DNA from 2 places in the Erwinia persicina genome. Region 2 is predicted to be linked to the other one. Evidence: predicted binding sites of a transcription regulator. Region 2 holds the regulator's gene; the other holds the start of a gene.
The links. The regulator ArgR, encoded in region 2, controls arginine synthesis, uptake and breakdown. The targets are predictions, from matches to a motif close to ANTGAATAAAAATACANT.

Region 1 (4,127 bases), 490 kb from region 2:
GTTTGTGCAGCGCCAGCAGCCAGCCGTGGCACTGGATGAAGGGCAGATGCGCCAGACGCTGGATCGCTATTTTGGCCGGCAGCCTGATGACTGGCAGAAGATTGCCGCCGCCGTGGCGTTAACCTGCCAGGTGTCGGTGATTTCCGGCGGGCCGGGTACCGGGAAAACGACGACGGTGGCCAAACTCCTTGCCAGCCTGATTGAACTGTCAGCCAGTACGCCACGCATCGAACTGGCGGCACCCACCGGAAAAGCGGCGGCCAGGCTGACAGAGTCGCTGGGTAAAACCCTGCAGGAACTGCAGCTCGATGAAGCGATCCAGCGTCGTTTCCCCGGCGAAGCGACCACGCTGCACCGCCTGCTCGGCGCGCTGCCGGGCAGCCAACGGATGCGCTATCACCGGGGGAATCCGCTGCATCTTGATGTGCTGGTGGTGGATGAGGCCTCCATGGTCGATCTGCCGATGCTGGCCAACCTGATTGCGGCCCTGCCACCGCAGGCGCGGGTGATTTTTCTCGGTGACCGCGATCAGCTGGCCTCGGTAGAAGCCGGAGCCGTGCTGGGGGATATCTGCCGCTGCGCCGAACTGGGCTACAGTCCGGAGCGTGCTGCGCAACTGACAAGGCTGACCGGGTGCGAGGTGGCGGGACGTGAAGACCCCGGAGCTTCAGCCGTTCGCGATACGATTTGCCTGCTGCGTAAAAGCTATCGTTTCACCGAGTCATCTGGCATCGGGCAGCTGGCGCTGGCAGTTAATGCCGGGGAGGTGAAACGGGTTGACCAGGTGTTTCAGGGGACATTCAGTGATATCCGACATCATGCGTTAAGCAGTACAGAAGATTATCAGCTGTTGCTGAATGACTGTGTGGCGGGCTATCGCGGGTATCTCAAACTGCTGGCGTCTGGAGCCGCTGCGGCGGAGGTTCTGGCTGAGTTTGGCCGTTTCCAGTTGTTGTGCGCCCTGCGTGAGGGCCCGTTTGGCGTCGCCGGGTTGAATGAACGCATTGAGCAGTCGCTGCGGCAGGTGGGATTGATCCGCCGAAACGTGGCGGTAAACGGAAAATGGTTCGCCGGACGTCCCGTGATGATAGCCCGTAACGATAGGGCGCTTGGCCTGTTTAACGGCGATATCGGGATTGCAATGCCGGACAGCGAGCAGCAGTTGAAAGTGTACTTCCCGCTGCCGGACGGCACGATCAAAGCGGTACAGCCCAGCCGGCTGCCGCCGCATGACAGTGCGTGGGCAATGACAGTTCATAAGTCTCAGGGCTCGGAGTTTGAACATACGCTGATGGTGCTGCCGAATCAGATGATGCCGGTGTTAACGCGGGAGCTGGTTTATACCGCCATTACCCGCGCTAAACGCCAGCTGACGCTGTATGCGGATAAAACCGTATTCAACAGTGCGGTGAAGATGCGCACGCAGCGGCGCAGCGGGCTGGTCGATCGTTTAACGAAGGTATAGGGACGGCGTGTGGATCCGGCCGGGGCGACCAGAACAGACGGTCGCCCCGGGAAGCTCATCGCACTTTGCGTGGTTAGCTTTGCCGGGAATGGGCGCTGGCTTCACGCAGGTCGACCATCAGCACTTTTGAGCGGCGCTGGTAGTTATACATCTGCTTTTTGCTTTCCGGCAGCAGTTCAATATCCACCGGTACAAAGCCGCGCTCCTGGAACCAGTGAATGCTGCGTGTGGTTAGCACAAACAGTTTTTTCAGCCCCATCTGCCGGGCCTGAAGCGCCACGCGCTCCAGCAGCGCTTCGCCGCGCGCCGAACTGCGATAATCCGGGTGGACCGCCACACAGGCCATTTCACCGATCTGCTCTTCCGGGAAGGGATAAAGCGCCGCACAGCCGATAGTCAGGTTGTCACGTTCAACAATCGTAAACTTATCGATCTCCATTTCCAGCTGTTCGCGCGAGCGACGCACCAGGATGCCCTGCTGCTCCAGCGGACGAATCAACTCCAGAATGCCCCCGATATCATTAATCGTGGCACGACGGATCTGTTCGGCGCTCTCCATCACAATCTGCGTACCGATACCGTCGCGGGAGAACAGCTCCTGTAACAGCGCACCGTCTTCCTGATAGCTGATCAGATGACTGCGGCGGACGCCGCTGCGGCAGGCTTTAACGGCACCGCGCAGGAAGCGCACCGTGCCGGAATGGTAATCATCGCTGGTTTCCAGCTCTTCGATGCGCTGCTGCGCTTCGTTAGGAAACAGCTCAGACACAATGTCACCTTCGCTGTTAATCACGCCCTGCTCCGAGCAGAAGCCAATCATTTTTTCGGCTTTCAGCTTAATGGCCAGTTGTGTCGCCACCTCTTCCGAGGTCAGGTTGAAACTCTCCCCGGTGACAGACACGGCAACCGGCCCCATCAGCACAATGGCGCCGCTGTCCAGCTGACGGTGGATCGCTTCTTCATCAATACGACGGATGCGACCGCTGTGGCAGTAGTCCACGCCGTCATCCACACCCAGCGGCTGCGCAATAATAAAGTTACCGCTCACCACATTAATATGCGCGCCCTGCAGCGGCGTATTGTTGAGGCTCATCGACAGGCGGGCAGTGATATCGAGCTGCAAACGACCGGCTGCCTGCTTTACCAGCTCCAGGGAGGGGGCATCCGTGACGCGGGTATGTTTATGATAGAGGGGGGCCAGATTGCGCTCTGCGAGGCTGGCGTCAATCTGTGGCCGTGCGCCGTACACCACGACCAGGCGGATGCCCAGGCTGTGGAGCAGACCGATATCGTTAACGATACTTGAGAAGTTCTCATGCTCGATGGCTTCCCCACCCAGCATAATGACAAACGTTTTACCACGGTGGGCGTTGATATAGGGAACGGTATGGCGAAATCCCTGAACCAGCTCGGTACTACGTTCCTTCACGGCAAACCCTCTTTGAATTATTATTCGGTAAAAGTGTATTTTTATTCTTTTATCGGGTCGGGTGCAAGTATCATTTATCCTTACTTATCACCCATTACCGCTTTTCCTCATGGCTAATGCCCTGCATTTATTCGCTTTTTTCGGGTGACACTGCCGGGTGGATTCGTTAAAGTTTTTGCAAAATTTTTCGTATTGGCTTTTTATTAGGCACATCACAGCATCAGGAGCGGCATGACCGATTCAACTTCTCTTAACCGGCGGCGGTTAATACAGGGAGCAGGGGCAGCCTGCTTACTCAGCTTCAGCCGTATCGGCTTCGCCGCCAGCAGTCACGTCCTGGCTATCCGTCTCTGGCCTTCCTCGACTTACTCACGTCTGACTATTGAGTCAAATACCGCACTGAAGTATAAGCAGTTTGCCCTCAGTAACCCCGAGCGCGTCGTGGTGGATATCGAAAATATCCGGCTGAACGCGGTACTGAACCGCGTGGGAAACCTGGTGCGATCGGACGACCCTTATATTAAAAATGCCCGCGTCGGCCAGTTTACCCCCAATACCGTCCGGCTGGTGCTGGAGCTGAAGCAGAATGTCGCCCCTCGCATCTTTACGCTGGCCCCGGTGGCCGGAATTAACAACCGTCTGGTGCTGGATCTCTATCCGGCCATGTCGCAGAAGTACACGGATGATCCCCTGCTGGCATTGCTGGAAGATTACAATCAGGGGGAGCTGGAGCGCAGCCAGCCCGCCGATGCAGCGCTACCGGGTAAGGCCGGAAGGGACCGGCCCATCGTCATTATGATCGACCCCGGCCACGGAGGCGAAGACTCCGGTGCGGTGGGGAAACATAAGACCCGCGAGAAGGATGTGGTGCTGAAAATTGGCCGCCGTCTGAAGGCGCTGATCGACAAGCAGCCGAATATGCGCGCCTATATGACGCGTAATGAAGATGTCTTTATTCCATTGAAGGTACGGGTTGCTAAAGCGCGAAAACAGCGGGCCGACCTGTTCGTCTCTATTCACGCGGATGCGTTTACCAGCCGCGCGGCGCGCGGCTCGTCGGTATTTGCGCTGTCAACGAAAGGGGCCACCAGTACCGCCGCCCGTTTTCTGGCGAAGACGCAAAATGAGTCGGATTTGATTGGTGGAGTGAGCATGAGCGGTGACCGTTACCTCGACCACACCATGTTCGATATGGTGCAAAGCCTGACGATCAATGACAGCCTTAAGTTCGGT
Region 2 (4,127 bases):
AGGTGTTCTGCGGAGCAGCCAGTATGAGAAAAGAGCGTTTTGATTTTAACGAAATCGTCGATCAGGCCCATTTCTACCGTCAGTTCAGCGAACGATTCGGGCTGGCAGTAGGGGAGATAGCCGACCTGGACAGCCTCTGGGATGCCATTATTCAGCCACGGATACCTTTGCCGCTGGAAATAGAGTTTATCCATCTCGGAAGCGGTCAGAAGCGGCGTTACGGTGCATTGATTCTGTTGTTTGATGAAGCTGAGGAGGAGCTTGATGGTCAGCTGCACTTTAATGTCAGATAACCGGAAATAAAAAGGGCCCCGGCGAACGGGGCCAAAAGGTTCGTCCGGCCTGTCCTTTAAGGGGCAGGCTGTCGACGAGGAATTACTTATAAAGCTCGGCGGTGGCGTGCCAGCTGTCCTGATTACGCGCTTCAATAATGCGATAAGCGCGAGCGCCTTCGCTATCAGCCTTCGCTGACAGCTGTTGACGGATATCCGATGGCGTCCCCGCCACGCCGCTTAACGTAATTGTCCCCGCAGATTGCAAATTTTCAGCCTGCTGGCTGTTCACCAGCTGTGCAGCAGATGCGCCAGCACTGATGACGGAAAGCAGACCCAATGCAGCGATGGTTGTTTTCATTTTCATATTAATCTCCTCATTGTGACCTACAACCTGCGGATGCAATATCATGACCGCAGTCATGTCACGCCGGGCGCACCGGGCACCCGATACGGTGTTATTTATACAGTTGTGCAGTGGCGTGATAGTTATCGCCGTTACGCGCTTCGATGATGCGATAAGAGGTTGCACCCTGACGATCGGCTTTTTCAGAAAGCTGATGGCGGATATCCATTGGCGTTCCGGCAATACCGCTGACGCTCACGGTACCTGCAGCCTGCAGGTTCTGGCTGGCAACCTCCTGGTCAGTCACCAGATTTGCGGCAGCTGCACCAAATGAAAGAATAGAAGCAAGACCTAACGCGGCAATAGTAAAAGTGGTTTTCATGATTAAAACTCCAGAATGAAGGTTTCGCGGCAACCGAAAGGGCTAAAAAGCGTTTGTTATACTTGGGGTTACCGTATTTAAATAATTAATTAACTAATATGCAGGCAGGGAAACTGTCGTGCTTATTTGTAAAGCAAAGCAGTGGCGTGCCAGTTACCGTTCTCGTAGTTTTCGATAACGCGGTAAGCGCTTGCCCCTTTCTCTTCTGCTTTAGTATTCAGTGCTTCACGCACGTCCATCGGTGAACCAGCAATGCCACTGACGCTGACCACACCCATTGATTGCAGGTTTTTTGCCTGATCGGCGCTAACCGATTCAGCGGCAAAAGCCCCAAATGACAGTGCAGACAACACGCTAAAAGCGGCAATAGTCGTTTTAATGTTCATAGTATTTTCCTCGTCAGCTGTTTTTATCTTTTTGAATACTGTGATTTGCATCACGAAAACAAGTATAGATCTAATAACGTAAAAAATTAATAGCACGCTAATAATGTTTTGATGGGATTCTTCCTACCACTTTCAGTTTTTAATAACCACGCGTTATAAAAAACGCTTATACTTTAACCATCAGCTGTTAAATTGCTGTGAAAACATTAACCTGCGTGAAGTTAGCGATCTGTGCTTTTATTAGGGGCCGATCATAGCGATGAAATAAATCCTGAAGGTCTTAGTAGCAGGCTGTAGGCAGAAAAGGCAGTGGAATGTGTCGTTATGCAGGGATTTAGCAGGGGATCAAAAAAGGCCGGTGAGACACGGCCTTTGGCTGGAAGAGGGGGTAGCAAGTGTAGCCAGCAGGTTAACGTCTGGTGCGGCTTATAACTCTTGTTCAAACAGAACCAGCACCGCATCGTGCAGCTGCTTCACCGTAAAGGCGCGTGCGGGCGTAATAAAGATGGTGTCATCTCCGGCAATGGTGCCAAGGATGCCTTCCGCTTTACCCAGGGAGTCGAGCAGACGGGCAATCAGCTGAGCGGCTCCCGGGCTGGTGTGGATAACCACCACCGCCTCATTATGGTCGATATCCAGTACCAGATTTTTGAGAGGGCTGGTCGTGGTCGGAACGCCCATTTCCGCCGGCAGGCAATAAACCATCTCCATTTTGGCATTGCGGGTGCGAACCGCACCGAACTTTGTCAGCATTCGGGAGACCTTCGACTGATTAATATTCTCGAAGCCGTCTTCCTGAAGTGCGCTGACAATCTCGCCCTGTGAGCTGAATTTTTCTTCCTTGAGTAAGGCCTTGAAAGCCTTAATCAGTTCTTCTTGCTTAGATGGGTTACGCATAGGTTACCGATAAAAGGGAGTGATTAAAGGATCCCCGCAGCGGGATATGACATTATTATGCATTTAAATGAATTTTTATGCAAATAAGAAATGATTCAGTAGGCCATCTCTGCCGACGGGAAGGTAGTTTAACAAACTTTGGCGTTGAAAAGAATTTGCTGAAGCCGTGCTGAAATACGCACGATGTGAACAGTTTGTTATAATGATGAGGTTGTCCGCATCAGCGCTAAAGGTGTAATGTAACGCCGCATCACAATGCAAATGTAGATGGATTTCCCGGCAAATGTAATGTTCAAAATATAATAAGGAGTTTAGGATGAAAGTTGCAGTCCTCGGTGCAGCAGGTGGTATTGGTCAGGCTCTGGCCCTCCTGCTTAAAACTCAGCTTCCGGCTGGCTCAGAACTCTCTCTGTACGACATCGCCCCAGTGACCCCAGGTGTAGCGGTTGATTTAAGCCATATCCCTACCTCCGTCAGTATTGAAGGCTTCAGCGGTGAAGATGCAACCCCCGCGCTAAAAGGTGCTGACGTGGTACTGATTTCTGCCGGTGTGGCCCGTAAACCCGGTATGGATCGTTCAGATCTTTTCAACGTTAATGCCGGTATCGTGCGTAATCTGATTGAGCAGGTGGCTTCGACCAGCCCGAAAGCGCTGATCGGCATCATTACCAATCCGGTAAACACGACCGTTGCTATCGCTGCTGAAGTGCTGAAAAAAGCGGGCGTTTACGATAAAAATAAACTGTTTGGCGTGACCACGCTGGACATTATCCGCGCTAATACTTTTGTTGCCGCGCTCAAAGGCAAGCAACCTCAGGATCTGAATGTTCCGGTCGTCGGTGGGCACTCTGGCGTCACTATCCTGCCACTGCTGTCACAGATCCCCGGCGTAACATTTAGCGAACAGGAAGCGGCAGATCTGACTAAACGTATTCAGAACGCGGGTACCGAAGTCGTGGAAGCGAAAGCGGGTGGCGGTTCTGCAACGCTTTCCATGGGGCAGGCTGCTGCGGTGTTTGGTTTGTCCCTGGTCCGTGCCCTGAAGGGTGAAAGCAATGTTGTGGTCTGTGCTTATGTTGAAGGGGATGGCGAATACGCGCGTTTCTTCTCACAGCCGGTGCTGTTGGGTAAAAATGGCATTGAAGAACGCCGGCCAATTGGCCAGTTAAGTGCGTTTGAAAAACAGTCTCTGGACGGTATGCTCAATACGCTGAAGAGTGATATTACGCTCGGCGAAGACTTCGTTAAGTAATCGTCTTATACCGGGGCAGCAGGCTGACGCTGGGCTGCCGCCCCTGATATCAGGGTTTAAGAGGAAGGATCGTTACTGGCTCTGACCCGGATTCTCATCAGGATATTCCTGCACCGTAACAGGTAAGGTCAGTTTTTTATCCTCACGGCTGATTTCCACGTTAATCACGGTCCCCGGACGAATTTCCGCTACCTGGTCCATGGTTTCCATCGGAGAAATAGCCGGGACGTTATTCACTCGCGTAATCACATCGTTCACGCGGATACCGGCTGCATCGGCAGGTCCGCCCGCTTTCACTATCGTCACCACAATTCCCTGGCCCTGTGGGTGCTCCATACTGGAATTTTGACCGCTAAACCGTCGGAACTCCTGGCCGGTAATGCCAATGTAACCTCGGATCACACGCCCGTCGCGGATCAGTTTTTCCATCACCTTGGTGGCCAGTTTGGTCGGTATGGCAAAGCCCAGCCCTTCCGGTGTTTCACCGTTGCTACTTTTATCAAAGGACAGGGTGTTGATACCCATCAGCTCACCCAGCGAGTTGATCAGCGCCCCGCCTGAGTTACCCCGGTTAATCGAAGCATCTGTCTGC

Region 1: a site for ArgR is predicted at 2,927-2,944, ahead of argA (amino-acid N-acetyltransferase). Genes of this name have one in related genera too.

What each region holds. Positions count from the first base shown of each region.
Region 1 is NZ_CP082141.1:937,756-941,882, forward strand. Features, by position in the region: gene recD (exodeoxyribonuclease V subunit alpha) at 1-1,465, shown strand, start outside; gene argA (amino-acid N-acetyltransferase) at 1,539-2,894, opposite strand; gene amiC (N-acetylmuramoyl-L-alanine amidase AmiC) at 3,126-4,127, shown strand, end outside.
Region 2 is NZ_CP082141.1:452,217-456,343, forward strand. Features, by position in the region: gene K6L24_RS02085 (barstar family protein) at 24-293, shown strand; gene yhcN (peroxide/acid stress response protein YhcN) at 376-639, opposite strand; gene yhcN (peroxide/acid stress response protein YhcN) at 731-1,000, opposite strand; gene yhcN (peroxide/acid stress response protein YhcN) at 1,123-1,386, opposite strand; gene argR (transcriptional regulator ArgR) at 1,813-2,283, opposite strand; gene mdh (malate dehydrogenase) at 2,600-3,535, shown strand; gene degS (outer membrane-stress sensor serine endopeptidase DegS) at 3,608-4,127, opposite strand, start outside.